DNA from 3 places in the Microbacterium aureliae genome. Region 3 is predicted to be linked to each of the others. Evidence: predicted binding sites of a transcription regulator. Region 3 holds the regulator's gene; each other region holds the start of a gene.
The links. The regulator HrcA, encoded in region 3, represses chaperone genes, less so after heat shock. The targets are predictions, from matches to a motif close to TTNGCACTCGNNNNNNNCGAGTGCNAA.
Positions count from the first base shown of each region.

Region 1: the regulator HrcA is predicted to act here: its motif matches at 6,556-6,582, upstream of ACYVF4_RS05845 (Hsp20/alpha crystallin family protein).
Region 2: the regulator HrcA is predicted to act here: its motif matches at 6,336-6,362, upstream of groES (co-chaperone GroES).

Region 1 is NZ_BAAGWW010000001.1:1,202,843-1,212,816, reverse strand. It holds gene ACYVF4_RS05875 (asparagine synthase) at 102-746, shown strand; tRNA gene ACYVF4_RS05870 (tRNA-Arg) at 832-904, shown strand; gene ACYVF4_RS05865 (amylosucrase) at 991-2,895, opposite strand; gene ACYVF4_RS05860 (VOC family protein) at 2,964-3,323, shown strand; gene ACYVF4_RS05855 (L-serine ammonia-lyase, iron-sulfur-dependent, subunit alpha) at 3,346-5,013, shown strand; gene ACYVF4_RS05850 (hypothetical protein) at 5,200-6,258, opposite strand; gene ACYVF4_RS05845 (Hsp20/alpha crystallin family protein) at 6,658-7,116, shown strand; gene ACYVF4_RS05840 (MarR family winged helix-turn-helix transcriptional regulator) at 7,187-7,624, opposite strand; gene ACYVF4_RS05835 (DUF2207 domain-containing protein) at 7,724-9,520, shown strand; gene ACYVF4_RS05830 (hypothetical protein) at 9,625-9,974, shown strand, end outside.
Region 2 is NZ_BAAGWW010000002.1:864,340-874,313, forward strand. It holds gene glmS (glutamine--fructose-6-phosphate transaminase (isomerizing)) at 1-67, shown strand, start outside; gene ACYVF4_RS10135 (holo-ACP synthase) at 108-473, shown strand; gene alr (alanine racemase) at 470-1,594, shown strand; gene tsaE (tRNA (adenosine(37)-N6)-threonylcarbamoyltransferase complex ATPase subunit type 1 TsaE) at 1,645-2,091, shown strand; gene tsaB (tRNA (adenosine(37)-N6)-threonylcarbamoyltransferase complex dimerization subunit type 1 TsaB) at 2,351-3,010, shown strand; gene rimI (ribosomal protein S18-alanine N-acetyltransferase) at 3,007-3,519, shown strand; gene tsaD (tRNA (adenosine(37)-N6)-threonylcarbamoyltransferase complex transferase subunit TsaD) at 3,516-4,592, shown strand; gene ACYVF4_RS10165 (hypothetical protein) at 4,589-5,050, shown strand; gene ACYVF4_RS10170 (THUMP-like domain-containing protein) at 5,019-6,272, opposite strand; gene groES (co-chaperone GroES) at 6,445-6,741, shown strand; gene rarD (EamA family transporter RarD) at 6,958-7,908, shown strand; gene ACYVF4_RS10185 (metal-sensitive transcriptional regulator) at 8,171-8,497, opposite strand; gene ACYVF4_RS10190 (heavy metal translocating P-type ATPase) at 8,494-9,974, opposite strand, start outside.
Region 3 is NZ_BAAGWW010000001.1:235,522-245,495, forward strand. It holds gene ybeY (rRNA maturation RNase YbeY) at 1-453, opposite strand, end outside; gene ACYVF4_RS01165 (PhoH family protein) at 450-1,478, opposite strand; gene ACYVF4_RS01170 (HIT domain-containing protein) at 1,522-1,869, opposite strand; gene ACYVF4_RS01175 (16S rRNA (uracil(1498)-N(3))-methyltransferase) at 1,894-2,631, opposite strand; gene dnaJ (molecular chaperone DnaJ) at 2,636-3,751, opposite strand; gene hrcA (heat-inducible transcriptional repressor HrcA) at 3,807-4,850, opposite strand; gene hemW (radical SAM family heme chaperone HemW) at 4,950-6,167, opposite strand; gene ACYVF4_RS01195 (DUF1990 family protein) at 6,175-6,825, opposite strand; gene lepA (translation elongation factor 4) at 6,885-8,750, opposite strand; gene ACYVF4_RS01205 (alpha/beta fold hydrolase) at 8,827-9,546, shown strand; gene rpsT (30S ribosomal protein S20) at 9,661-9,921, shown strand.

The sequences.
Region 1 (9,974 bases), 970 kb from region 3:
GTGTGAGCCGGTGTTGCCGTGTTGCAGGTGTGTTCGGACCGCCGCCCCGATCGGTTTGGAGCGCCCTCGACCGGTAATCTCGTACACGGAGGTGGGGGCGGATGGGCAAGACCGCGGAGGCCGTCGCCGAGGGAGTCGCGATCGCGACGGCCGCGGCGCGCCTGGCGGTGCGCAACCGGATCCTCGTCGAGACCATCGCGCACGACTCGCCCTTCGACGCCGAGGCCTTCGCCACCCTCGCCCGCGAGACCCTCATCGCCCTCGCCGACGAGCAGGACGCCGCGGCCGAGCTCGCCCGCCGGCAGCGCAAGAAGGCGTGGGGCAAGTTCAGCGACCCCGACGGCACCCACGACTACCGCGACCGCGACATGGGCAACCTGCGCCGCCGCCACCGCCAGTACCGCGGCGTCGCCAAGGAGCTGCGCCATCAGGCGGACGACCCCGTCGCCGTCCGTGCGCTGATCGAGGCGTCGCGGGAGTCGGCGTGGGGCGATGTCGAGGCCAACCTGCAGCGCCGCTTGAAGGTCGAGGGCATGCGGCCCGACCTCGATCCCGACTACGAGCGCATGAGGGCGGCCCGGATGCAGTCGCTGCGCCTGGTCGATCTGCCGCGGCTCGCCGCGCACCGGCGCCACGTCGCCCCGCGCGACCGTGTCCCGGTGACGACGGGCGAGGACGACGTCGACGTCGACTCCGCGCCGTCGACGACCATCCGCGGCGTGGACGGGAGCGGGCCGGCGGCGTGAGGCGCGCCCGGGATCCCGCGCCGATTCGCGCGGATGCCGGACGTCGGCTATTCTGGACGCTGGTGTGCGCGAGAGTTCGCACCGGGCGCCTCTAGCTCAATGGATAGAGCATCTGACTACGGATCAGAAGGTTGGGGGTTCGAGTCCCTCGAGGCGCGCACTGTGTTGAGACAGTAGACGAAGGCCCACGGATCCCGCGGGCCTTCGTCGTTTCACCGTCCGCGTGTGCGGGGCGGGGTCGCGGTCACCACAGCGGGTCCACGCGCAGCCACGTGAAGCGGTGCGCGCCGAGCATGAGTCCTTCGTCGAGATCGATCGCCGCACCGCTGATGAGGTCGACGGCGTGCCGTTCGAAGCCCGAGAGCGTCAACGGGTCGACGTACGCCGGGTCGTCGCCGACGTTGGCGAGGACGAGGACGCGCTCCTCCCACGTCTCGGCCCCGGGCCGCTGATACCCGAGCACCGACGGGTGCGGGACGTGGAACGGGATGAGCGCGTTGCCGCCGAACTCCGGCGTGGCCTTGCGCACAGCGATGAGCTTGGACAGCCGCGCGTACAGCCGTCCCGCCGTCGTGGTCGGGTCGTGCCGCTGGGCGTAGAGGTCGTCGGGCCGGTGCGGGCGATGAACCCACCGGCTGTCGCCGGCCTCGGCGGCGTTGTCGCGGTAGGAGTAGTCGTTGAGCTGACCGACTTCGTCGCCCAGGTAGAACAGCGGCATCCCGCCGGTGGACATCGCCACCGCGTGCGCGAGCACCACGCGGTCTTCACCGCCGGCGTCGCCGGCCTCGATCCCGGCGAGCGAGGCCGTCGTGCCGGTGACCCGGGCGTCGCCCGTCCGCGGGTTCTCCTGGAACGGCACACCGCGGGCGTACGAGCCTTCGGCGCCCTTGACGAAGAAGTCGTTGAGGAAGCGGCGGTGAGGGAATCCCTGGATGCCGTGCTCCTCGGCATCCTCATCGGCGAACGTCCAGCCGATGTCGTCGTGGCTGCGCACGTAGTTGACCCACGAGGTGCCCGGCGGCAGATCGTGCCGGGTGTCCAGCGCCTGCTGCAGGAGCGCCGCGCTGCGCGTCGCCAGGGACTCCCAAGTGAGAGCCATCTGCAGGGGGTTGTACGACAGCTGGCATTCCTCGGGCGAGATGTACTGGATCACCTCGTCGGGATGCACGATCGCCTCGGACTTGAACAGCAGGCTGGGTGCGGCCATCCGCAGCACCGCGTTGAACGCCTGCAGCAGCAGGTGCGCCTCGGGCAGGGACTCGCACGTGGTGCCGAGCCGCTTCCAGATGAACGCCACGGCATCCATTCGCAGCACTTCGACGCCCTGGTTCGCCAGGAACAGCATCTCGCCGGCCATCGCGCGGAAGACCGCGGGGTTGGCGTAGTTCAGGTCCCACTGGAAGTGGTAGAACGTCGACCAGATCCAGCGGCCGTCGGGCAGCTGCACGAACGACCCCGCGTGGTCGTCGGGGAAGATCTCGCGCGTGGTCTTCTCGTACGCGTCCGGCATGGTCCGGTCGGGGAAGATGAGGTAGAAGTCCTCGTAGCCGGGCTCGCCGGCGACGGCCTTCTGCGCCCATTCATGCTCGTTGCTGGTGTGGTTGAAGATGAAGTCCACCACCAGCGAGATGCCGGCCTGCCGCAGATCGGCGGCGAGGTCGGTGAGATCGGCCATGGTGCCCAGGCGCTCGTCGACCTTGCGGTAGCTCGAGACGGCGTAGCCGCCGTCGTTGTTGCCCTCGGGGCTGTCGAACAGCGGCATGAGGTGCAGGTAGGTCAGCCCGAGCTCCTGGAAGTACGGGATGTGCTCGCGGACGCCCTGCAGGGTGCCGGCGTACCGGTCGACGTAGCAGACGCCTCCGAGCATGCGCTCGGACAGGAACCACGTCGGGTCCTCGTCGCTGCGGCGGTCCCGCGCCCGCAGCTCCACGGGCCGGCGGCGCCAGGATGCCGCGGCCTCGGCGATGACGGCGGCCAGCTGCTCACCGGCATCCGGGCGATCGCCGTACAGTCGCCCGAACAGACCGTGCAGCCTCGGGAAGTGCTCCTCGACCCGGCGGCGGAACTCCTCGTCCCGGCCGTGCTCGGTTTCGATCCCGTGGAGGATCCGGCCGGCGTCAGCCCGGGCATCCGTGTCGAGCATCGTCATCGATTCCCCTTCCCGAGTGCGATGCTAGCGCCCTGGTTCGCGGTGCGGGGAAGTGCCAGACTGACGCGGTGAGAGTCGTGCAGGTCGCTCTACGCGCGACGGACCTGGACCGGGCCGCCGCGTTCTATGCGCGCGTGCTGGACGCCGAACCGACGGCCCGCTTCGACGGCCCCGGCCTGCTCTTCTTCGACCTCGACGGCGTGAGGCTGCTGCTCGATCGCGGGGCGCCGTCGAGCCTCATCTATCTCGAGGTCGACAACGTCCACGAGGCGCTCGAGCGGTCGGGCGCCGACGTCGACACCGAGCCCCACGTCATCTTCCACCACGACGACGACACGCTGGGGCCTGCGGGGTACGACGAGTGGCAGGCGTTCGTCCGCGACCCCGACGGCAACCTCGTGGGGCTCGTGGCGTTTCAGCGGCCGTGAGCCGACGGCGTAGCCTGGTGCAGTGAGCGCTTACGTCTCGGCGTTCGAGCTGTTCTCCATCGGTGTAGGACCCTCGAGCTCCCATACGGTCGGTCCGATGCGGGCCGCCCATGACTTCGTCGTGCGGCTGCGGCAGCAGGGTCTGCTTCCGTCGGTGTCCCGCGTCTCGTGCGTCCTCTATGGCTCGCTCGGGGCGACCGGCATCGGCCACGGCACGCCCGACGCGGTCGTCGCGGGGCTGAAGGGGCTCGAACCCGAGACCGTGGACCCGGCCGCCGTGCGCGCGGCGTGGTCGGGATGGGCCGACGGCGAGGACCTGCTGCTCGCCGGAGAGCGCGCGGTGCCGTTCGTGCGGGCGGACGTGGAGTTCGCGCCGCGCACGCGGCTGCCCGGCCACCCGAACGCGATGACGCTCACCGCCCGGTCCGCCGACGGCGACGTGATCGCCGAGGACACCTACTACTCGGTCGGCGGCGGATTCATCCGCCGCGAGGGTGCAGCGCCGCAGGTCGCCCCGCATCCGTTCCCGCTGTCGTTCTCGTCGGCCGAGGAGCTGCTGGAGCAGTGCGACGAGAGAGGCATCACGTTCGCCGAGGCGGCGCGGCTGAACGAAGAGGCGCTGCGCACCGAAGCCGAGGTCGCCGCGGGCCTCGACGCCATCTGGGATGCCATGGCCGCCTGCGTGAACGCGGGGCTCCGGACGCCGGGGGAGCTGCCCGGCATGCTGCGGGTGAAGCGGCGGGCGTCGGCGATCCGCGAGCAGCTCGAGGCCGCCGAGGCGTCGGGGCACCGCGAGCTTCCGGGTGAGTGGCTCGGCGCTTTCGCGCTCGCCGTCAACGAAGAGAACGCCGCCGGCGGGCGGGTCGTCACCGCTCCCACCAACGGCGCCGCCGGCATCCTGCCCGCCGTCGCGATGTACTGGTGGCGGTTCCTGGCGGATTCCGGCCTCGGCGCCGGAAACGCCGTCACCCCCTACGGCGAGCTCGTCGGCAGCGCGCTGCTGGGCTTCGGCGCCGGTTCCGGGGCCGAGCCCGCGTCCTCCCCCCGGTCGTCGAGCGGTCCCGCCCGGTCGCTGAGCGAGCCCGGGCCCTCTCCCCGGTCGCTGAGCGAGCCCGCAGGGCGAGACGAAGCGCGGTCGCTGAGCGAGCCCGCAGGGCGAGACGAAGCGCGGTCGCTGAGCGAGCCCGCAGGGCGAGACGAAGCGTCGCCCACCCCGACCTCCGACGAGGACGTGGCCGAGGCGAACCGCCGGCGCGGCATCCGTCGTTTTCTGCTCACCGCGACCGCGCTGGGGTCGCTGTTCAAGGCGAACGCGTCCATCTCGGGTGCCGAGGGTGGCTGCCAGGCCGAGGTCGGATCGGCCTGCGCGATGGCCGCGGGCGGCCTGACCGCGGTGATGGGGGGCACGAACCGCCAGATCGAGAACGCTGCCGAGATCGCGATGGAGCACCACCTGGGCCTCACGTGCGACCCGGTGGGCGGCCTGGTGCAGATCCCCTGCATCGAGCGCAATGCGATCGCGGCGTCGACCGCGGTCACGGCCGCCCGGCTCGCGCTGCGCGGCGACGGCTCGCACTACGTGTCGCTGGACGCCGTCGTCGAGACGATGCGTCAGACCGGCATCGACATGTCCACGAAGTACAAGGAGACGAGCGAAGGCGGTCTCGCGGTCAACGTCATCGAGTGTTGACGCGGTTCGCGGTCATGCCGCGCGATGGCGACGGATGCCGTCAACTCGGCCCGCCGGTGGGCCAGCGGGTTGACGCCGTCTGCGGTTATCGACGCCTGTAGCCGCGGAAGCCGTCAGCTCGGCGCCTGCAGCGCCGGAGCGGTTGACGCCATCCGCGGTCACCGGAGCCGGTAGTGACGGATGCGGTCAACTCGGCGTCCCGCCGCCCTCGCCCGCCCAGCCCGCGCGGCGCAGCGCACCGGCGATCAGGCCGATAGCCGCATCCGTGGTCGGCTGGGTGTCGCGCGCGGCGATGCGCAGGACCGTCCAGCCGAGCGCGGCGCACTCCCGGTGCTTCTGGATGTCGCGGTGCCACTGGGCGCGGTCGGTGCGGTGGTGATCGCCTTCGTACTCGACGAGCACGCGCCACCGCTCGAAGGCGAACTCGGTGACACCGACGAGGCTTCCGTCCGGCTGGCGCACCTCGTAGTCCAGGGTGGGCTCGGGCAGGCCCGCCCGCAGGATGCCGAGGCGCAGGGCCGTCTCGGGGCTGGAGGCGCTTCCGACGCGAACGTGCGGCAACGCCTCTGCCATCGCTCGCCGGGCGGCGAGGTCGCCGGTCTGGGCCACAGCGTGAAGCGCCGCGAGGCCCGCCTTCGCGGCATCCGGGTCACGATGCTGCCCGTCCGACGTCCGCGGGATGTGGACGAGGGCATCCGCGGCCGCGATCAACTCCTCGAGGGACAGCACCGTCGCGAGGCTCGCCCACGCGAACGCGGGGCCGACGGCCGCCATCGCACTCCGTTCCCGCGGATCGAGCAACGGCGACCGCGACTGCGACGCGACCGTCCCCGAAGTCCGCGGCGCGCGATGCGGATACCCCGCGACCACGTCGAGGTCGCGCGGCCCATGGGTGGCGGTGACGGGGTCCCACTCGCCCCGCAGCGCGCGCAGGGGAAGCGGCATGCCCCAGATCACCGCGGCCGTGACATCGCCGAAGAGGGTGCCCGGCGGCATCCGTTCGGCGTATGCGCGAGCTCGCAGCAGCAGGTGGTCGCGCCGGTACGTCGCATCCCGCGCGACGGCGGAGCGATCGTCGTCCGCGGCGAGGGCGGTGACCGCCGACACGCGTACACGTACCCCGGGATACGGAGCCCAGAGGTCGGGTGCTCGCAGCCGCGAGGCGGTGACGCCGGCTGCCTTCGCGCTCGCCACCGAGAAGTCGTCGCCGAGCGTGGCGGGGAGTCGGCTGGGGCTGCGGGGCACACGTCAAGGCTGGACCGCGCGATGCCCACTGGACTGCTCGATGCGGTGACTGTGGACGGATTCCCCGGCGCGGGTGCCCTGTGCAGGAGCCGCGGGACCCGCGGAGTTGACGGCGTGTGCGGTTTCCGGGGTGGGTGGTGACGGATGCGGTCAACTCGGGGCCCGGGCGGGGCGCGGCGCGGTTTCCGGGGTGGGTGGTGACGGATGCCGTCAACTCTGCGCCCGGAGCCCCAAAGCGCCCCGCCGACCCAGCCCCACCGGCATCCGTTCGCCGTCAGCGATCTGGCCTCAAACCTCTTAGCACTCGACACCCGAGAGTGCTAACATCGTGGCAGTTGAGTCGAGTCGACTCAACTTGCAGACCACAACCGCACACCAAATCCACTGAAGGAGACGATCATGGCCACCTATGACCCGTTCCGCGACCTCGACCGCCTGGCTTCGAGCTTCTTCGACGTGCGCCGCGGCCCGCGCCGCATGCCGATGGACCTCTACCGGGACGGCGACCACTACGTCCTCACCGCCGACCTTCCGGGCATCGACCCGGGCTCGGTCGACATCGACGTCGACGGTCAGCTGCTGACCATCCGCGCCGAGCGCACCCTGCCCTCCGGTGACGGCGTGAAGTGGATCACCCGCGAGCGCGAGGCCGCGAGCTTCCTGCGTCAGCTGAACCTCGGCCAGGGAATCGACACCGAGCGCATCTCGGCCCAGTACGCCAACGGCGTCCTGAGCGTCACGATCCCCGTGAGCGAGAAGGCCAAGCCCCGCAAGATCGCCGTGTCGACCGAGGAGGGCGGCCCTGTCCTGCAGGCGCACGAGTCCCACGCCGACGGACCGCAGCCCGTCGAGCAGTAAGAGCCGAGCAGCAACACCGGATGCCGCGTCCCGCCCGGGGCGCGGCATCCGCGCGTCCGGGCGGGGGGGCTCAGCCCGCGGCCTGTCCCCGAAGCTTCGCTGTGAGATCTCGCAGCTGGGCGAGTTCGTCGTCGCTCAGGGCCGACATCCGCTCCGCGATGGAGCGGCCGTGCTGCGACGCGACCCGCCGGAAGGCAGCCGCGCCCGCCTCGGTGGCCTGCACGAGCGAACCGCGACCGTCGAGCGGGTCGGCGCACTTGACCAGCAGCCCGCGGGCGACCATGCGGTCCACGAGGCGCGACACGCTCGGCTGGCTGATGAGCATGTTGGCGGTGACGTCCCGCAGCCGCGCGGTCATGTCCTCGCCGCGGGTGACCGTGAGCAGCACGTCGTATTCCGCCTGCGTCAGGTCCGATTCGTCGAAGTCGCAGCTGATCTCGGCGAAGACCTCGTACTGCGCGCGGAAGAGGCTCTCCCAGGCGTCGACGGCGAGGCGGCGGTCGGTCATACGCACAAGAGTAAGCCCCATCCGCGGCTCTATGCTGTGGCCATGGGGGAGCGATTCTCGGGGGTCCGATCCGCCCGATGGCGGCGTGGTGTCTCACGGATGCCACCCCTCGCGGCCGTCGCGATCGCCCTGCTTATCGTGGGGCTGGGCGGCGCACCCGCCGCCGTGGCAGCCCCGATCTCGGCGCCCGCCGTCGCGGCCGACGTCGACGACTTCACGTTCGCGAGCATGGACGTGGAGTACACCCTCGGCCGCGCCGAGGACGGCACGAGCACCCTGACGGTCGTCGAGGAGTTCGTCGCGGTCTTCCCCGACATCGATCAGAACCGCGGCATGCGCCGCAGCATCCCCGACTCCTACTTCGACGTGCCCCTGCATCCGCACCTCGTCTCGATCACGGACGGCGACGGCAACCCGCGCCCGGCCGAGACCGAGAGTGAGGACGGGTACTACTCGATGACGTCGCGCGCCGACGACTTCGTGCGCGGACCGCAGACATACGTCTTCACGTATACGCTCCAGAACGTCACGCGGTTCTTCGACGACACCGGCGTCGACGAGTTCTACTGGGACGTCAACGGTGAGGAGTGGCGGCAGCCGTTCGGGCGCGTGTCGGCACGCCTGGTCGTGCCGGCGGAGCTGGCGGCATCCCTCACCGGCGCGCAGTCCTGCTACGCCGGCTATACCGGTGCCACGGACACGTGCGACATCACGGCGGATGCAGGTGCCGACGGCGCCGTCGTCGTGGCCGCCGCCACCACCGACCTGCAGCCGTACGAGACGATGACGATCGCGGTCGCGTTCGACCGGGGGACCTTCACGCCCTTCGACTCCTCGTACCTCGCATCGCCGTTCGGATGGCTGCAGGCGATCGCCGCCGTCGTGCTCGCGGGCGTCGTCGGCGTCGCCGCCCGGGTGAGGCGGCGCTGGCTGCGGGACGAGCCGGGGCGCCCCACGATCATCGCCGAGTACACCCCGCCGAAGGGGGTCGACGCTCTCGAGAGTGCGGTGCTGCTGGGCAAGACGTCCAAGGCGATCCCGGCCGAAGTGCTCGAGCAGGCGGTGGTCGGCAGCATCCGCATCGTCGAAGGCCCGAAGCGCCTGTTCTCGGGCGCGAAGCTGACGGCCGTGCTCGTCGATCCCTCGCGAGCGGACGGCGATGGACGGATGCTGCTGGACGGACTGTTCCCGATGGGCATGCCCGGAGAGGAATTCGAGTTCGGCCGTACCGACACCCGCTTCTCGGCCGCGGCGCAGAAGATCATCAAGGCCGCGAACCGGCAGCTGAAACTGTCGGGCCTGCGGCGCGAGGTGCCGACCGGGCCGCGCGCGTGGCCGGTCCTCGCCGCCGCCGTCGCGGGCGGGCTCGTCGCGTTCTTCGGATTCGCGGCGATGGAGCAGGGCGTCGCGGGCCCGATACCGTTGCTGCTGTTCGTGGCCGCCGGCATCGCGTTCCTCGCCGTCGTGGGCATGCTCGCGCGCAAGCCCCTCACCGCCAAGGGCGCCGAGGTGCGGGACCACCTCGCCGGGCTCCGGGTCTTCATCGAGTGGGCCGAGGCCGACCGCATCCGCATGCTGCAATCCCCGCGGGGCGCCGAACGGGTGACGATCGACCCGACCGACACCCGCGAGATGCTCAAGCTCTACGAGACGCTGCTGCCGTACGCGGTCGTGTTCGGCCAAGAGAAGGAGTGGGCGAAGCAGCTCGCCGTCCTCTACGGCGAGGGCAACTCGCCGGGCTGGTACTCCGGCACGCACGGGTTCAACGCCGCGGCCTTCTCGTCCGGCATCTCGAACCTGTCGGCGAGCTCCTCCACCAGCTCGTCCTCGGGCGGGTCGAGCGGCGGCGGCTCCGCCGGCGGCGGGGGCGGCGGAGGTGGTGGCGGCGGCGTCTGACCGGCGGCGTCTGACCGGCGGCGGCGGATTCCGGCATCCGATGTATCAGTGATCGCCCTTCGGGCTCTTTCGTGTGGGGGAGTCCACAGAAGGGGAGAATCATCATGGGATGCAACCAGAACGCCGGCGACGCCGGTGACGTGCTCGAGTTCGGTCAGGACGGCGAAGTCCTCATCCCGCTCGAGCCTTATCGTCCGGGGCCGCTGAACCGCCTGACCGGTCCGTGCGCGCTGAGTGCGCTCAACGGATCGTGGCTGTTCGAGGTCGAACGGCGGACGATCATCCAGCCGCTCGTGCGGGGGCCGATGCGCATCGAGGTCGGCGCGTCATCGCTGCGGGTGTCGGGCGACATCTACAGCCAGCGCATCTTCGGGCCGATCGAGCCCGAGATCGTGCGTCCGCCGTTCCCGCGGATCCCGGTCTTCGGCGATGAAGACGAGGCGGATGCCGGTGG
Region 2 (9,974 bases), on a different contig from region 3:
CGCCACGGCCAAGGGTCTGGACGTCGACCAGCCCCGCAACCTCGCCAAGTCCGTCACGGTGGAGTGATCGCGCCGGCGCGGCCGCGCGTGAGAGGGAGGGAGGTCGCATGATCGTCGGAATCGGCGTCGATCTGGTCGATATCGCCCGCTTCGAGCGCACCCTCGAGCGCACCCCGCGCCTGGCCGAGCGCCTGTTCTCGGCGGCGGAGCGCGAGCTCAAGCCCCGTTCGCTCGCCGCCCGCTACGCCGCGAAAGAGGCGCTGATCAAGGCGCTCGGCGGCTCCGACGGCATCCACTGGACCGAGATCGAGATCACGCCCGAGCCCTCGGGTCGGCCGTGGTTCACACTGTCGGGATCCACCGCCCGGACCGTCGCCGAGCGCGGCATCACGACGCTTCACCTGTCGATGTCGCACGACGCCGGGCTCGCGACGGCATACGTGGTGGCAGAGACGGCGGGGGCGGGCGCATGAGCCGCCTCCCCGCGGGCGTGATGCGCGAGGCCGTCGTGGATGTGACGGCGATCACCGCCAACGTCCGGCACCTGCGCCGGCTCACCGGCTCCGAGGTCATCGCCGTGGTCAAGGCCGACGGGTACGGCCACGGCGCGGCGCGCTCCGCGGCGGCCGCGCTCGAGGGCGGTGCGTCGCGCCTGGGCGTCGCCGACATCGCCGAGGCGGTGGCCCTCCGCCGCGCCGGCATCGACGCGCCGCTCGTCGCCTGGCTCCACGCGCCCGGGGCGTCGTTCGCCGAAGCCGCGGCGCTGAGCGTCGAGCTCGGCATCTCGAGCTTCGAGCAGCTGCTGCAGGCCGCGGGCGCAGCATCCGCCGATCGTCCCGTCGCGGTGCACCTGAAGCTCGAGACCGGTCTCGGCCGCAACGGCGTCCCGCCGGGGGACTGGCCGATGGTCGTCGCCGAGGCCGCGCGGCTCGAGCGCCTCGGCAAGCTGCGCGTCGTCGGGATCTTCAGCCACCTCTCCAACACCTCGGATGCCGATGACCGGGCGGCGCTGCGCGCCTTCCACGACGGGCTCGGCGTCGCGGCCGCGGCGGGTCTCGCCCCCCAGCTGCGGCACATCGCCGCCACCCACGCCGCGATCGACCTGCCCGAGGCGCGCCTGGGCTGCGTGCGGCTCGGCATCGGGATCTACGGGCTGTCGCCCTTCGCCGACCGCACCTCGGCCGACCTCGGCCTGCGCCCCGCGATGACCCTGCGCGCCGCCGTCGCGGCCGTGCGGCGGGTGCCGGCGGGGCAGGGGGTCTCGTACGGCTACCTGCATCGCACCGACCACGAGACGACCCTCGCCCTCGTGCCCCTCGGCTACGCCGACGGCGTGCCGCGGCAGGCGTCGGAGTGGGGGCCGGTGACCATCGGCGGGCGCCGGTTCACGGTCGCGGGCCGGATCGCCATGGACCAGTTCGTCGTCGACGTCGGCGATCACCCCGTCGCCGTGGGCGACGAGGCGGTGCTTTTCGGCGACCCGACCCTCGGGGTCCCCTCCGCGGACGACTGGGCCGACGCGGCAGGAACCATCAACTACGAGATCGTCACGCGCATCGGTCCGCGGGTGACGCGACGGCAGGTGACGCAGTGACCGGGCTGGACGAGCTCGTCGGACGCCGCGAGGTCGACTCGCCCGATGCCATGGAAGCCCTGGGTGAGCAGATGGGCAGGATGCTGCATCCGGGTGATCTGGTCGTTCTCACGGGACCCCTCGGCGCCGGCAAGACGACCCTCACCCGCGGCATCGCCGCGGGTCTCGGCGTGCGGGGACCCGTGCAGAGCCCGACCTTCGTCATCGCCCGCACCCACCCCTCGCTCGTGGGCGGCGCACCCCTCGTGCACGTCGACGCCTACCGCCTGGGCTCGGCGGTGGAACTCGACGACCTCGACATCGACCTCGACGGCTCGGTGACGATCGTCGAGTGGGGCCGCGGCATGGTCGACGGCCTGCGCGACACGTGGTGGGAGGTCGAGCTCGACCGCGAGTGGCACGGCCACGGCGTCGACAGCGCATGCGGCACCACCGGCCGCGAGGCCGAGCTCGACGCCGACGCCCCGCGCGTGGTCACCGTCACCCGCCGGCCGTAGCCGCCCGCGCGGGGCGCTTGGGTTCGGGCTGCGGTCCGGGGCTCGAGTGCCGGCGGTGTGCTGGGGTGGGGTCCTGAGCGCTGGGGCGCACGTTCGCTGTTGCGGCGGTGCGGATCTGGTGCGCCGCAGCAGGAAACGGGCGCCGTAGTGAAATTCCGGATGCTGCGAACCTGCGCCGCAGCAGAGAACCTGCGCCCCAGCGCCCCGCGCACACCGGCCGCCGCCGGGGGCGCCTCGCCGGGCGACTACCCTGGAACCCGTGATTCTGGGCATCGACACCTCGCTCGGCACGGCGGTCGCGGTCGTCGAGCCCGACGGCGTCGTGCGCGCCGCCCTCGAGAGCACCGACCCCCGCGGTCACGCCGAGGTCATCGGCACCCTGCTGCAGCGGGTGCTCGCCGAGGCGCAGGTGACGGCATCCGACATCACGCACGTCGCCGCCGGCATGGGTCCGGGGCCGTTCACCGGGCTCCGCGTCGGCATCGCCGCGGCCCGCACGTTCGCCGTGGGCCGCGGGATCCCCGTGGTGCCGGTGCCGAGCCACGACGCCGTCGCCCTCGAGCTGCTGCTGCACGACGCGCTCACGGGCGGTTTCGAGGACTCCGACGACGAACTCTTCGCCGTCGCCACAGACGCCCGCCGCCGCGAGTACGCCTACACGGTGTATCGCGGGCTCGACGACGACGGCCTTCCGGTCCGCGTAGCCGAGGCTGCGCTCGCGCCGCGCGACGACCTGGACTCCGTGCTCGCCGCCCATGGGGCGCTGCGGCGGGATGCCGAGCGCACCCCCGCCGCCATGCTCGCCCTCGCCGCCGCGCGCGCCGTGGCCGCCGGGCGCACGATCGGGCCCGCCGACGCCCTGTATCTGCGCTCGCCCGACGTCACGGCATCCGCCGGACCGAAGCGGGTGAGCGCATGACGACGCGGCCCGCGACTTCCGCCGACCTCGACGCGATCATGGCGCTCGAGCGGGCGTCCTTCCCCACCGACGCCTGGTCGCCGGCGATGATGCGCGAAGAGCTGTCGTCCCCCCACGGCTGGTACGTCGTGGTCGAGGAGGCGGGGCGGCTCGTCGGCTACGCGGGTCTGCGGGCGGTGCGCGGCGGGACGGATGCCGACATCCAGACGATCACGATCGCCGACGGCGCCCGCGGCCGGGGCAGGGGGCGCGCGCTGCTTCGCACCCTGCTCGACGAGGCGGTCCGTCGCCGGGTGCGCGAGGTGTTCCTCGAGGTGCGCGCCGACAACCCCGTCGCCCAGGCGCTGTACGCCTCGGAGGGGTTCGTCGAGCTCGCGCGGCGCCCGAACTACTACCAGCCGGACGGCGTGGACGCCGTCGTCATGCGCCTGGACCTGCGCGGCTGGCAGGCTCACCAGCCCGCCGCCGCGCGCGATGAGCCGGCCGCGACCGGGGGAGTGTGCACGTGAACCGCGACGAGCCACTGGTGCTCGGCATCGAGACCAGCTGCGACGAGACCGGCATCGGGATCGTCCGCGGCCGGACCCTGCTCAGCAACACCATCGCCAGCTCGATGGACGAGCACGCCCGCTACGGCGGGGTGGTCCCCGAGGTCGCCGCCCGCGCCCACCTCGAGGCGCTCCAGCCGGCGATCGCCGCCGCGCTCGCCGAGGCGCAGGTGGAGCTGGCGGATATCGACGCGGTCGCCGTCACCAGCGGTCCCGGGCTGGCGGGGGCCCTCATGGTGGGAGTCGGCGCCGCGAAGGCGCTCGCGGTGTCGCTGGATCGCCCGCTGTACGCGGTGAACCACCTCGTCGGCCACATCGCGGCCGACATTCTGTCGCCCGCGCCGACGGCGCCCATCGAGTACCCGACGGTGGCGCTGCTGGTCAGCGGCGGCCACACGTCGCTGCTGCTCGTGCGCGACCTCACCTCGGACGTCGAGATGCTCGGCGAGACCATGGACGACGCCGCGGGCGAGGCGTTCGACAAGGTCGCGCGCCTGCTCGGCCTGCCCTACCCCGGCGGCCCCCAGATCGATCGCGCCGCCGCAGCCGGCGATCCCCGTGCCATCGCGTTCCCGCGCGGGCTGTCGCGCGCGAGCGACATGGCCCGCCACCGCTACGACTTCTCGTTCTCGGGCCTCAAGACCGCCGTCGCCCGCTGGGTCGAGCAGCGGCAGGCGGCCGGCGAAGAGATCCCCGTCGCCGATGTGGCGGCATCCTTCCGTGAAGCGGTCGTCGACGTCCTGGTCACCAAGGCGCTCGCCGCGTGCGCCGACCACGGCGTGCCGCGCCTGCTCCTGGGGGGCGGCGTCATCGCCAACAAGCGGCTGCGCGACGTGGCGCTCGAACGGGCGGATGCCGCGGGCGTGACCGTCCGGATCCCCCCGCTGTCGCTGTGCACCGACAACGGCGCGATGATCGCGGCGCTGGCCGCCGAGCTCATCCGGTCGGGGCGCCCGCCGTCGACGCTGGAGTTCGGCGCGGACTCGACGCTGCCCGTCACCGAGATCCAGGTCGCCCGAAAGGGGGCCGCATGACGGACTCGCGAGCTCATCTGCCGGTCGAGCCCCCGTCGCCCGACGTCGAGGCGCGCGCGGCGTCGTCCGCGCTGCCCGGCCAGCACCGGGGCGGCTTCTCGCGGCTGCCGACCGGGCCCGTCGACGTGACGGTGCCGAGCGGCCCGACGATCGACACCGACGCGGTGTGGGCGCAGGTCCAGCCGGCCGGTCCGCAGCGCGGGCTGTCGGGATGGGCGCTGGCCTTCGCGGTCATGGGACTGGCCGCGTCGCTCGTGGTGGGCTGGGGCTTTCCGATCGGCATCGTCGCGGTGATCTCGGGCATCCTCGCCCTGCGCCGGCCGACCGAGAGCCGCCCGGTGGCGGTCTGGGCGATCGTGCTCGCCGCGGTGTCCCTCGTCTACAGCGCCGGGTGGCTGTGGTTCGCCGCGACACAGGCGAACCTGCTCAGCGCGGTCCCGATGAATCTGTTCCGCTGACGCGATCGGCCAGGATCGCCACCCGCGACGACCCGACGCGCGTGAGCAGCAGCGTCGCCGACTCGTCACCGCGCAGCTTCAGCTTCGTGCGCAGGGCCGCGGGGTCGACGTCCACGCCGCGCTTCTTGATCTCGAGCCGGCCGATGCCGCGGGCGCGCAGCGCCTGCCCGAGCGCCTTGGTGTCGGCGGGCAGGGTCTCGCGCACCCGGAACGACTGCACGAACGGACTCGTCACTGCCGCGTCGCCGGTGAGGTACGCGATCCGCTCGTCCAGCATCCCCGCCTCGAGCTCGCGCGCCACGTCGCCGATGAGCCGCGCCCGGATCACCGCGCCGTCCGGCTCGTGCACGAACGCCCCGAGCTCGCGCGCGGGCTCGTCCACGGCATCCGCCGGGGCGGTCAGCTCGAAGGCCTGATCGCCGCGCATCACCAGGGCCGCGCGCGTCACCCCCGGCCGCGCCAGGACGCCCGACCACAGCACGAGCTCGATCGTCGAGCCGTCGGCGCTCACCCACTGCGCCTCGAAGCCCTCCGGCAGCAGGTCGCGGTCCATGCCCGGACCCAGCTTGATGCCCGCCGGCACGCGCCGCGCCAGGTCGAACACCCACTCCAGCGACGGCGACCAGTCCTCGTGACCGGTGCGCGAGGTCTCTCCGTGCCCGGCGGTTCGCCGCGCCGGATCCAGCCACACCGCCTGCGGCCCGAGATCGGCGGATGCCGGGCCCCCGGCATCCGGGAACAGCTCTGCGGCCGCCGCCTCGGCGGTCGCGTGCCGCACCCGCGCGTCGTCGCCGAACGGGGCGAGGTTGTAGGCGGCGATCGCGGCGGTCACCTCGTCGGCGTCGACGGCGTCGACCTCGATCCCGAGGGCGGCCATCCCGAGGGCGTCGCCGCCGATGCCGCAGCCGAGGTCGGCGACCCGGGTGATGCCGGCGTCCCGGAACCGCGCCGCGTGGCGAGCGGCGACCCCCAGCCGGGTCGCCTGCTCGAGACCGGCGCGCGTGAACAGCATCCGCCCGGCGAACGGGCCGAACTTCGCCTCGCCCTTCGCGCGGAGCCTCGCCTGCCCCACGACGGCCGACACGAGATCGGGGGAGTGGCCCGCCTTCCGCAGGCGCGACACGGCGCGGGCGACATCCTCGGTCGACGTGACGGGACCGAGATCGTCCAGCAGCCGCAGGCCCGCGGGGGTGAGCAGGGCGGTCAGCTCGGCCATCTCCATCGACCCAGCCTATGCGGGTGCGAGCCCCTGTCCGCGGGCCCGGCCGACGGCATCCGCCCGGCTTTGGCACTCACGTTGCAAGAGTGCCAGTCGCTTGCCTAGACTCTCGTTAGCACTCTCAGCGTGTGGGTGCTAACGAGTCTTGATTCTCAAGGAAAGCAGAGGTAGACCCGTGTCGGTTTCCATCAAGCCGCTCGAGGACCGCATCGTCATCAAGCAGGTCGAGGCCGAGCAGACCACGTCCAGCGGTCTGGTCATCCCCGACACCGCCAAGGAGAAGCCCCAGGAGGGCGAGGTCGTGGCGGTGGGCCCGGGCCGTATCGACGACAACGGCAACCGCGTCCCGCTCGACGTCGCCGTCGGCGACCGCGTCATCTACAGCAAGTACGGCGGGACCGAGGTCAAGTTCGGCGGTGACGAGTTCCTCGTCCTGTCGGCCCGCGACGTCCTCGCGGTCGTCGTCCGCTGACACTTCCCGCGTTCCGCGCAACGCGACGCAGAGGGTCGGGTGCTTCGGCACCCGGCCCTCTTCTCGTGCGCCGTGGCAGTCTTCCTGCGCATGTCGGCAGGCGGCGCGCGATGCCGCGGCCGATTCCCGCCGGATCGACCCCCGCGGCGGTCGTAGGCTGATCGGGTGACGCCAGAGCCCCACCCCGACACGACCGCACGGACCGGCGGGGTCGCGGTGCCACCGGCATCCGTCGGCGAGCAGGATGCCGCTCGCGAGCGTTTCCTGGGCGGGGTGTACGCCTTCACCGCCTACGTGCTGTGGGGGTTCCTGCCGCTGTACTTCCTGGCGCTCGCACCGACGGGGCCGTGGGAGGTCGTCGCGTGGCGGATCCTGCTGTCGCTGGCCTTCTGCGCCGTGCTGCTCACGGTCACGCGGACGTGGCCGAAGCTGTTCGCGATCCTGCGCAACCGGCGGCTGGTGCTGTGGACGGTGCTCGCTGGGGCGGTCATCTACGTCAACTGGCAGGTGTTCCTCATCGCGACCCTCACCGGTCACGTGATCGAGACCAGCCTCGGGTACTTCATCAACCCGATCTTCACCGTGCTGCTGGGCGTGCTGCTGCTGCGCGAGCGGCTGCGGACGACGCAGTGGGTCGCGCTCGGGATCGCCGGCGTCGCGGTCGCCGTCATCATCGTCGGCTACGGGTCGTTCCCGTGGATCGCCCTGACGCTGGCCTGCTCGTTCGCGCTGTACGGGCTGGTGAAGAAGCGCATCGGCCCCTCGGTCGACGCCGTCAGCGGCCTCACCTTGGAGTCGCTGTGGCTCGCGCCCGTCGCCGTCGCCCAGGTTGTCGCGGTGGCCGCGACGACGGGGCTCACGATCGGCACCCTGGGCGCGTGGCACACCGTGCTCATCCTGCTCGCCGGGGCCATGACGGCCGTGCCGCTGCTGTTCTTCGCCGCCGGGGCGCGCCGTGCGCCGCTGACGCTCGTGGGACTGCTGCAGTTCGTCGCGCCGATCATGCAGTTCATCACCGGCGCCTGGATCCTCGGCGAGCCGATGCCGCTGGAGCGCTGGATCGGGTTCGCGCTGGTCTGGCTGGCGCTGACCGTCCTCACGGTCGACTCCCTCGTGGCGGCCCGCCGGTCGCGGACCGCGGTGTCCGACGTCGCCGAGCTCACCTGAGCCTGGTCGCTCCGGTGCCGGTGCGCCGGCGAGGAGAAATGAGGCTGGGAAGGATGCCGCGCGCGGGCCGCATCCTCACGGATGCGCATCTCCTATCCGGCTGGCCGCGACTGACCGGCGGCGCACCCGGGCGAGAAGTCCGCGCCCGGTGCGCCGGCGAGGAGAAGTGAGGCTGGGAAGGATCCCGGGCGCGGGCCGCATCCTCACGAGTGCGTATCTCCTAGCCGGGGCGCCACGGCGCCGGCGGCGCGCGCCCGGGGACCTACCGCACGAGGCGGGCGATCGCCTGCGAGGCCTCGGTGATCTTGGCGTCCGCCTCGGCGCCGCCGGCGCGCGCGGCATCCACCACGCAGTGCCGCAGGTGGTCGTCGAGCAGCCCGAGCGCGACGGCCTCGAGCGCCGACGTCAGCGCCGACACCTGCGTGAGGATGTCGATGCAGTACTTCTCGTCCTCGACCATCTTGGCGATGCCGCGCGCCTGACCCTCGATGCGCTTCAGGCGGTTGAGGTACTTCGCCTTGTCGGTGATGTACCCGTGGTGCGAATGATCGACGGTGATGTCAGCGGATGCCGGTGCTTCGAGAGTCATGACTGCTCCAGACGAGGGGTGGGGCGGAAGCGCCGCAGGCGCAGGCTGTTGCCGACGACGAAGACGCTCGAGAACGCCATCGCCGCGCCGGCGATCATCGGGTTGAGCAGCCCCAGCGCCGCCAGCGGGATCGCCGCGACGTTGTAGGCGAAGGCCCAGAACAGGTTGGCCTTGATCGTGCCGAGGGTCGACCGCGAGAGCCGGACGGCCTCGGCGGCGCTTCGCAGGTCGCCGCGCACCAGGGTGATGTCGCCGGCCTCGATGGCGGCATCCGTGCCCGTTCCCATCGCCATGCCGAGATCGGCCTGCGCGAGGGCGGCGGCGTCGTTCACGCCGTCGCCGACCATCGCGACGACCCGGCCCTCGTCCTGCAGCGCCTTGACCACGGCGACCTTGTCGGCGGGCAGGACCTCGGCGGTGACCCGCTCGATCCCCACCTCGCGCGCGATCGCGGCGGCGGCGGTGGCGTTGTCGCCGGTGAGGAGCACCGGCTCGAGGCCCAGGGCGCGCAGCTGCGCGACCGCTTCGGCGCTCGTGGGCTTGACCTGGTCGGACACGACGAGGACGCCGCGCGCCTCGCCGTCCCACGCGACGGCGACAGCCGTGCGGCCGAGGGACTCGGCATCCGTCATCGCCTTCTCGAGCTGTGCGGGAAGCGGCACCGCCCACTCGGCCAGCAGCGCGCGCCGCCCGACGACGACGGCGTGCCCGTCGACGACGCCGGTCACGCCGTGGCCCGCGTGGGACTGGAAGGACTCGACGGGGGCGAGGTCCTCGGCCGCGTCGGCGATCGCCCGGGCGATGGGGTGCTCCGAAGCGTGCTCGACCGATCCGGCCAGCCGCAGCAGCTCGGCGGTGTCGACGCCGGGGGTGGGAACGGCATCCGCGAGCGACATCCGTCCGGTTGTGACGGTGCCGGTCTTGTCGAGCACGACGGTGTCGACCCGGCGCGTGGACTCCAGCACCTCGGGACCGCGGATGAGTATGCCGAGCTGCGCGCCGCGGCCGGTGCCGACCAGCAGCGCCGTCGGGGTGGCCAGGCCGAGCGCGCACGGGCACGCGATGATGAGGACGGCGACGGCGGCGGTCACCGCCGACGCGAGCGGCCACCCGAGCGCCAGCCACACGACGAGGGTGGTGACGGCGATCGCGACGACGATCGGGACGAAGACCCCCGAGATGCGGTCGGCCAGCCGCTGCACCTCGGCCTTGCCGGACTGCGCCTCTTCCACCAGCCGCGCCATCTGCGCCAGCTGGGTGTCGTCGCCCACGCGCGTCGCGCGGACGACGAGGCGTCCGCCGGCGTTGACGGTAGCGCCGATGACGGCGTCTCCGGGCTCGACCTCGATGGGCACCGACTCGCCGGTGACCATCGAGGCGTCCACCGCCGACGACCCCGAGACGACGACGCCGTCCGTCGCGATCTTCTCGCCGGGTCGGACGACGAACTCGTCGCCGACCAGCAGTTGCGCGACCG
Region 3 (9,974 bases):
TCGTTCGCCGTGCTGGAACCCCACGATGAGGTCCTTCTGCAGCGCGAACATCTCCCGCTCCTCGTCCGGCTCGGCGTGGTCGAAGCCGAGCAGATGCAGCAGCCCGTGCGTGGTGAGCATCACCAGCTCGTCCATCGTGGAGTGCTTGGCGGCGACGGCCTGCGTCTCGGCGACCTGGGGGCACAGCACGATGTCGCCGAGCAGACCGGGCGGGGTGGGCTGGTCCTCGGTGCCGGGGCGCAGCTCGTCCATCGGGAAGCTGAGGACGTCCGTGGGGCCCGGCTCGTCCATCCACTGCACGTGCAGCGCCTCCATCGCCCCCTCGTCCACCATGAGGATGGCGACGTCGGCGTCGGGGCTGATGTGGAGCTCGGCGAAGTTGTGCTCCATGAGGCGCAGCAGGACGGTCTCGTCGACCGCCACGCCGGACTCGTTGCTGATCTCGATGGTCATGAACGTCCCCGCTTCGGAAGATGGTCGCGCGGTCCGGCCGGCCGCGAGTGCCCGCGACGGTCGGCGCGGGAGGCGAACTCCGCCGCCTCGTCCCGCTCGCGTCGTGCGGCCAGCCGCCGTTCGTCGTACTCGGTGTACGCGTCCACGATGCGCCCGACCAGCGTGTGGCGCACGACGTCGTCGCTGGTGAGGTAGGCGAAGTGGATGTCGTCGATGGTGTCGAGCACCCGGGTCACCAGCCGCAGGCCCGACGCACCCTGGGGCAGGTCGATCTGGGTGATGTCGCCGGTGACGACCATGCGCGTTCCGAACCCGAGCCGGGTGAGGAACATCTTCATCTGCTCGGGGGTCGTGTTCTGCGCCTCGTCGAGGACCACGAAGGAGTCGTTGAGCGTGCGGCCGCGCATGTAGGCCAGCGGCGCCACCTCGATGGTGCCCGTGGCGATGAGCTTGGGCACCAGCTCGGGGTCCATCATCTCGTTGAGCGCGTCGTAGAGCGGTCGCAGGTAGGGGTCGATCTTGTCGGTGAGGGTTCCGGGCAGGAAGCCCAGACGCTCCCCCGCCTCGACGGCGGGACGGGTGAGGATGATCCGGCTCACCTCTTTGCGCTGCAGCGCCTGGACGGCCTTGGCCATGGCGAGGTAGGTCTTGCCGGTGCCGGCGGGACCGATGCCGAACACGATGGTGTTCTCTTCGATGGCGTCGACATACGCCTTCTGGCCGAGGGTCTTGGGCCGGATGACCTTGCCGCGGGAGGACAGCACCGCCTCGCCGAGCACCTCGGACGGACGGGGGCTGCCGTCGGAGCGCAGGATGCGGCTGGACGAGGCGACGTCGGCCGGATCGAGTCCCTGGCCGGCGCGGGTCATCTCCAGCAGCTCGTCCACGAGGCGGCGGGCGGCCGCCACGGCGTCGGCGTCGCCGGTGAGGGTGATCTCGTTGCCTCGCACCAGCACATCGACGTCCGGATGCTCCTTCTCGACGACGCGCAGCAGTCTGTCCTGCGGACCGAGCAGCTGCACCATGGCCACGCCGTCGGCGTAGACGCGCTGCGTCGTGGGCGAATCGTCAGGCACCGACACTCTTCTCTTCCAGTCCACCGGCCAGCACGTGCGCGTGCACGTGGAAGACCGTCTGCCCCGCCCGCGGGCCGGTGTTGAACACCAGGCGGAAATCGCCGTCGGAGTGCTCCGCGGCCACGGAGTTCGCCAGCCCGATCAGCTCGCAGAGAAGGTCCGGGTCTCCGGCTGCCAGTTCCACGACATCGCGGTACTCCTGGGACTTCGGGATCACCAGCAGGTGGACCGGCGCCTGGGGGGCGATGTCGGCGATCGCGAACGCGTTCTCGGTCTCGGCGATGATGTCGGCGGGGATCTCTCCCCGCAGGATGCGCGTGAAGATCGACGGTTCGCTCATACCCGCCAGTCTAACGAGGCGGTGTCACCACCGGCCGAGCACGACGCCGACCACCGCCAGGGCGGCGGGCCCCGCCGTCGAGGTGCGCAGGACCGTGTCGCCCAGGCGCACGGCGGTCGCACCCGCCTCGACCAGGCGCTCCCGCTCCTGCTCGGTGATGCCGCCCTCGGGCCCGACGACCAGCACGATCTCGCCCTGCTCGGGAGCTTCTCGCAGGACCGCGGAGAGCGGACGATCGGCGGCGGGGTCGAGCACCAGCATCCGGGACCGACGCGCGCGCTCGGCGAGCTCGGCGGTCGTGACCGGCGCCGCCACGTCGGGGACCCAGGCCCGGTGCGCCTGCTTGGCGGCCTCCCGGACGATCGACGTCCACCGGTCGCGCCCCTTCTGCGCCTTCGGGCCCTCCCATCGCGACACGCTGCGGGCGGCCTGCCAGGGCAGGATCTCGTCGACGCCGAGCTCGGTCGCCGCCTGGACGGCCAGCTCGTCGCGATCGCCCTTGGCCAGCGCCTGCACGAGGACGACGCGCGGCGCCGCGGCGGGCACGTCGCGGCGCGTGCTCACCCGGACCGACACCTCGCGCGGCGAGACCTCGGCGCACACGCCGGTCAGCCACGTGCCCCGTCCGTCACCCACCGTGACCTCTTCGCCGACGCGGACCCGCCGCACCACGGCGGCGTGGTGCGCCTCGGCGCCGGTGAGCACGATCGTGCCGCCGGCGGCGACCGACGAGGCGTCGTCCGCGACGAAGTGAAGCGCCACCGGATCAGCCGTTGCGGAATCGGTCGCGGAGCTTCGCGAACAGGCCCTGGTGGAACTCCGCGAGGCGCGGGCCGGGGGCCTTCGTGCGGCGGGCGAACTCCTCGATCAGAGCGCGCTCCTTGGCATCCAGCCGCGTCGGGGTCACGACGTGGACTCCCACCTTGAGGTCGCCACGCTGGGTGCCGCGCAGCGGCGTGATGCCGCGCCCCTTGATGGTCAGCATGTCACCGGCCTGTACGCCGGGGCGCAGCTCGAGGTCGACGGGGCCGTCCAGCGACGAAATGGTGGTCGTGGTGCCCAGGATCGCGTCGGGCATGGATACCTCGATGGTGGCGAGCAGGTCGTCGCCGTCCCGGCTGAAGACCTCGTGCGGCGACACCGTGACCTCGACGTAGAGATCGCCGTGCGGGCCGCCTGCCGGGCCCACCTCGCCCGAGCCGGGGAGCTGGAGCCGCAGGCCGGTCTCGACGCCGGCGGGGATCTCCAGCGACACGGTGCGGCGGGCGCGCACCCGGCCCTGCCCCTGACACGTCGCGCACGGGTACGGGATCGTGGTGCCGTAGCCCTGGCACACGGCGCAGGGCTGGCTGGTGACGACGTTGCCCAGCAGACTGCGCACCTGTCGCTGCACGTGACCGCTGCCGTGGCAGATGTCGCACGTGACCGGCGACGTGCCCGGCTGACAGCACGAGCCCTCGCAGGTCTCGCACAGCACCGCGGTGTCCACCTCGATGTCGCGGTGGACGCCGAACACCACGTCCCCCAGCTCCAGGGTCACCCGGACGAGGGCGTCCTGCCCGCGCTCGCGACGCGACCGCGGGCGGCCGCCGCGCGCGCCGCCGGCGGCGGCGCCGAAGAACGTCTCGAAGATGTCGCCGAAGCCGCTGAAGCCGCCGGCCGCGCCGCCGAAGGGCGAGTCGCCGCCCATGTCGTACCGCGCCCGCTGCTCGGGGTCGCTGAGCACGTCGTACGCGTGGGTGACGAGCTTGAACCGCTCGGAGGCGTCCTCCCCCGGATTCACGTCGGGATGCAGCTGACGGGCCAGCCGCCGGTACGCCTTCTTGATCTCGTCCGCCGTCGCGTCCCGCGAGACGCCGAGAACCTCGTAGTGGTCAGCCACTTTCGCCTTCCTGGCCGCGCACCCGGCGCGGCATCGTCCTGGGGGTCGCCCGCTCTCAGCGGGCGCCCTCGTCCTCTTCCAGCAGCCGGGTCAGGTAGCGGGCCACCGCCCGCACCGCCGCCAGATTCGTCGGGTAGTCCATGCGCGTGGGGCCCAGCACGCCGACGCGGGCGCGCTCCCCCGTGGCGTCGTAGTCGCTGGTGAGCACCGAGGCCTCGCCCAGGCCGAACGGCTCGTTCTCGCGTCCGATGCTCGCCGCCAGCCCCTGCTCGTCGGCGACCATCTCACCCATCAGGCGCAGCAGCGTCACCTGCTCCTCGATGGCCTCGAGCAGCGGGTAGATGCTGCCGCGGAAGTCCGCCTCGCGCCGGGCGAGGTTCGCGCTGCCGGCCATGACGAGACGGTCCTGGCGGAAGCCCTCGAGCTCCTCGCCGACGACCCGCAGCACGGCCGCCGTCGCCGCGTGACGGCCGGTTCCCGCCGTCGAGGCGGCGCCGGCGAGATGCTCGTCGATGCGCTGCACGCCGTCGCGGACGGCGCGCCCCACGAGCATCGTGCCGATCTCGGCGCGCATGCGGGCGAGCTCCGACTCGTCGAAGTCGTCGTGCACGACCGCCAGACGCTGCGAGACCCGCCCGGTGTCGGTGACGACGATCACCAGCATTCGCCCCCCGCCGAGCTGGACGAGCTCGACATGCGAGACGGTCGCGCGGGCGAACGAGGGGTATTGGACGATGGCGACCTGGCCGGTCAGCTGCGACAGCGCACGCACCGTGCGCGCCAGCGCGTCGTCCAGATCGCCGGGACCGTCCAGGAACGACGCGATGGCGTGCCGCTGGGCGGGGCTGAGCGGGCGCAGCTCGGCGAGGTGGTCGACGAAGACGCGGTAGCCCTTGTCGGTGGGCACGCGCCCCGAGGAGGTGTGAGGGGCGACGATGAGGTCCTCGTCCTCGAGCAGGGCCATGTCGTTGCGGATCGTGGCGGCAGAGACGCCGAAGGCGTGGCGCTCCACGATCGCCTTGCTGCCGACCGGCTCGCGCGTGTCCACGTAGTCCTGGACGATCGCGCGCAGCACCTGCAGACCCCGTTCGCTGACCATCGTCTCCCTCGCTGGCACTCCTCTTGCGCGAGTGCCAATCCTACCGCCGTCCGGGCCGGGGGTTCGCGAGAACCGCGGGGCATTCCCTCCGGATGCCGGTCACCGGGTCAGCGCATGGGCGACGACGTCGGCCAGCAGCCGTCCGCGCAGCGTCGGCACCGCCCGGCCGCGAACGGCGGCGGCGCCCTCGAGCAGACCGTCGGCGATGAGCGCGGCCACCGCGGTGCGCGCCTGCGCGGTCAGCTCGCCGAGATCGAGCCCGTCCCGGATGCGCGTACCCAGCAGCACCCGCTCCGCGTGACGCGCCTCGGGGCTCAGCCGCTCCCGCCCCTGCGCCGGGGAATGCCCGGCGGCCAGGCGCTGGGCGTACGCGGCGGGATGCCGGACGTTCCAGAAGCGCGTGCCGGCGATGTGGCTGTGGGCGCCGGGACCGAAACCCCACCAGTCCGTCCCGCGCCAGTACGCGAGGTTGTGCCGGGAGCGGAAACGGTCGCCGCGCGCCCAGTTCGACACCTCGTACCAGGAGTAGCCCGCCGCGGCGAGGGCGGCGTCCGCCTCTTCGTACATGTCCGCCTGCAGGTCGTCGTCCGGCATCGCGACCTCGCCGCGCCGGATGCGGCGGTGAAGGGCAGTCCCCTCCTCGACGATGAGGGCGTAGGCGGACACGTGGTCCGGGGCGTGCGAGAGCGCCTCGTCCAGCGTCCGCCGCCAGTCCTCGAGGCTCTCACCGGGCGTGCCGTAGATGAGGTCGAGGCTGACCTGGAGGCCGGCGCCCCGCGCGGCGCGGACGGCGGCGGCCACGTTGGCGGGCTCGTGCGTCCGGTCCAGGGTGTGCAGGACGTGCGGCACGGCCGACTGCATCCCGATGCTCAGCCGCGTGACCCCCGCCTCGGCGAGCAGGGCGACGGACTCGCCCGTGACGGTGTCGGGATTGGCCTCGACCGTCACCTCGGCGTCCGGGTCGAGGCCGAACGCCGCCGTCACCGCCTCGAGCATCCGGCCGAGGTCTCCGGCGGGCAGGAGCGTGGGCGTCCCGCCTCCGAAGAACACCGTCGCGGCGGGCCGCAGCGGGCCCACCGCCTCGAGGGCCGTGCGGGCGAGGTCGATCTCGCGCCGAACCTCGTCGGCGTAGTCCTGCTGGCGCGCACCGCGCAGTTCCGAAGAGGTGTAGGTGTTGAAGTCGCAGTAGCCGCAGCGCACGCGGCAGAACGGCACGTGCAGGTACACCCCGAAGGGCGTGCTCGGGTCGACGTGGGTGTCGGCGGGAAGGACGCCGCCGGGCGGCACCGGCTCGCCGTCCGGGAGCGCGGAGGGCATCAGCGGGTCACGCCGGCGTGGCGTACAGCGGCGAGATCGCCCGCAGGTAGCCGGTGAACAGCCCGCGACGCCGGCGCTTGACCATCGCCGGAAGCAGCCGGTAGAGCACGGAGGACGGCGCGTCGAAGGCGCGGACGGTGAACCACACCTCGTCGTTGTCGAGCCAGTCGAGCATGAAGGACTCCTCGCCGCTGACCACCGACCCGCTCACCGTCCCGAGGGCGTACCCCACCCGGCGCGGCTCGTCGACGGCGAGGATGACCCGCAGCTCGCCCGACGCACGGTGTCCGGCCACGCGGCCGTCCACCGTGACGGTGGTGCCGGCGGCGACGTACGGGGTGCCGTCCTGATCGAAGCGCTGATCGGCGTCCGTGCGGCTCGGAGCCACGGCATTGCCCTCGCTGTCGAAACTCACGCCCGAGTACATCGGGCCGGATGCCGGGCGCACATCGGTCAGGCGCAGCCCCGCTCCGCGGAGCGCCGCCCAAGACATCAGGGCGTCCGAGGCGGTCTGGAAGCGCGACTCGCCGCTGCCGATGCGCCAGGACTCCTCGGCCGGGACGCTCCGCTCCGGCGGATACTGCATGAGATCGGGCGCCTGCGTGGCGCCCACGGCTGCGTAGTCGACCGTCTCGTCCCTGAACGTCCCGCGGCGCATGGTCTCCAGCGTAGCCGCGGCCCCTGCGCGCCCGGTGTGAGCGGGCGCGGGCCGAGAGGCTACTTCTTCTCCTTGCCCTCGACGTCGCCGGACAGCGCCGCGATGAACGCCTCCTGCGGAACCTCCACGCGCCCGACCATCTTCATGCGCTTCTTGCCCTCTTTCTGCTTCTCGAGGAGCTTGCGCTTGCGGGTGATGTCACCGCCGTAGCACTTGGCGAGGACGTCCTTGCGGATGGCGCGGATGTTCTCGCGCGCGATGATGCGCGCGCCGATCGCCGCCTGGATCGGCACCTCGAACTGCTGCCGCGGGATGAGCTTGCGCAACCGCTCGGTCATCATCAGGCCGTACGCGTACGCCTTGTCGCGATGGACGATCGAGCTGAAGGCGTCCACCTTCTCGCCCTGCAGCAGGATGTCGACCTTCACCAGGTCCGCCGTCTGGGAGCCCGCCGGCTCGTAGTCCAGGCTCGCATAGCCCTGCGTCTTGGACTTCAGCTGGTCGAAGAAGTCGAACACGATCTCGCCGAGCGGCATGTTGTAGCGCAGCTCGACGCGGTCCTCGCTCAGGTAGTCCATTCCCAGCAGCGACCCGCGTCGGGACTGGCAGAGCTCCATCACGGTGCCCACGTAGTCCTTGGGCAGCAGGATGCCGACCTTCACGACGGGCTCGGACACCTCGGCCACGCGCCCGTCGGGGTACTCGCTGGGGTTGGTGACGACGACGTTCTCGCCGGTGTCGGTGGTGACCTCGTAGGTCACCGACGGCGCCGTGGTGATGAGGTCGAGGTCGAACTCCCGCGACAGGCGCTCGGTGATGATCTCGAGGTGGAGCAGGCCGAGGAACCCGCAGCGGAACCCGAAGCCCAGGGCCACCGAGGTCTCGGGCTCGTACTGCAGGGAGGCGTCCGACAGCTTCAGCTTGTCCAGGGCCTCCCGCAGCACGGCGTAGTCGCTGCCGTCGATCGGGTAGATCCCCGAGAAGACCATCGGCTTCGGGTCGGTGTAGCCGGCCAGCGGGTCGGCCGCAGGCTTGCGCGCATTGGTGATGGTGTCGCCCACCTTGGACTGGCGGACGTCCTTCACCCCGGTGATGAGGTAGCCGACCTCGCCGACGCCGAGGCCGCGCGTCGGGGTCGGCTCGGGGCTGGAGACCCCGATCTCGAGCAGCTCGTGCGTCGCGCGGGTGGACATCATCTGGATCCGCTCGCGCGGCTCGAGCTTGCCGTCCACCATCCGCACGTAGGTCACGACACCGCGGTAGGAGTCGTAGACGGAGTCGAAGATCATCGCACGCGCGGGCGCGTCGGCGTCGCCGACGGGAGCGGGGATGTCGCGCACGATGCGATCGAGGAGCTCTTCGACGCCCTGGCCGGTCTTGCCGCTGACGCGGAGCACGTCGTCGGGGTCGCCGCCGATCAGCCCCGCGAGCTCGTTCGCGAACTTCTCGGGGTCCGCCGCCGGCAGGTCGATCTTGTTGAGCACCGGGATGATCTGCAGGTCGTTCTCGAGCGCGAGGTACAGGTTGGCGAGGGTCTGCGCCTCGATGCCCTGCGCGGCATCCACCAGGAGGATCGCGCCCTCGCACGCCGCCAGCGAGCGCGAGACCTCGTAGGTGAAGTCCACGTGCCCGGGGGTGTCGATCATGTTCAGGGCGTACACCGGCTCGGCGCCGCCGTCCGCGGGAACGGCCCACGGCATCCGCACCGCCTGGGACTTGATCGTGATGCCGCGTTCGCGCTCGATGTCCATGCGGTCGAGGTACTGCGCGCGCATGTCGCGGTCCGAGACGACGCCGGTGATCTGCAGCATGCGGTCGGCCAGCGTGGACTTGCCGTGGTCGATGTGGGCGATGATGCAGAAGTTGCGGATGCGCTCGGGGGGCGTGGCGGCAGGCTCGAGCGAGGTGAGGGCGCGGGGTGACATGTCCGCAGAATTCTACCGGGCGCCCGGAGGGCCCATCGGTGCGCCCGGCGGGATGGGTGCTGGGTACCGTGGGAGCATGGCGGTGCAGGTGGTCCTCGTGCACGGCATCCGCACGTCTGCCACCATGTGGCGCTCGCAGGTGTCCTACCTGCAGCGCCGCGGGAATCCGGTGACCGCCGTCGACCTGCCCGGGCACGGGACCCGCATGAGCGAGACCTTCACCCTGGAGTCCGCGCTGCGGACCGTCGACGAGGCGGTGCGGGCCGCGGCGGACCGGGGCCCGGTGCTGCTGGTGGGCCATTCGATGGGCGGCCTCGTCTCGATCGAGTACGCCGGAAGCGAGAGCGCGCCTCCGGTGGCGGGCCTCATCGCCGCCTCGTGCACCGCCATCCCCCGCGGCGTGGGCCTGGCGACGTACCGGCTGCTCGCGCGCGGATTCGACCGGCTGCCCGGGCGAGGACAGTGGCTCGCCGACCAGGTGCTCGACCGGACGCTCCCCGCCGAGACGCGGGCGGACTTCGGCGCGGGCGGATACGCCTACGACACGCAGGACATCGCCCTGCGGAGCCTGTCGGTCCTCGACCTGCTGGCCGCCCTGCGGCGCATCGAGGCGCCGATCTGGTTCGTCAACGGCCAGTACGACCAGCTGCGCGTGAACGAACGGCTGTTCCTGCAGGTCGCACGGCATGCGGAGCTCATCGTGGTCCCGCGCACCAGCCATCTGGTCACCGCCATGCGTCCCACCGTGTTCAACGCCGTGCTGGAGCTGGCGATCACGACACTCGAGCAGACCTGATAAACTCGCTGATTGGCTTGCGTGTGGGTTCTTCCCTCACGACCGCCGTGCGGCATCCCTCTCCTGCCACTCGGCAACACCATCGATCAACTCCGAACGAAAGAACGTCGACACGTGGCGAACATCAAGTCGCAGGTCAAGCGCAACAAGACCAATGAGAAGGCGCACGAGCGCAACAAGGCCGTCAAGAGCGAGCTGAAGACCGAGGTGCGCCGCACCCGCGAGGCCGTCGCCGCCGGTGACAAGGCCGCCGCCGAGAAGGCGCTGGTCAAGGCCGCCAAGAAGCTCGACAAGGCTGTGAGCAAGGGCGTCATCCACAAGAACCAGGCTGCGAACCGCAAGTCGGCGATCGCGAAGCAGGTCGCCGCTCTCTGAGCCGGTACGCACCGACGGCCCGTCCCCGCCAGGGGGCGGGCCGTCGTCGTCGT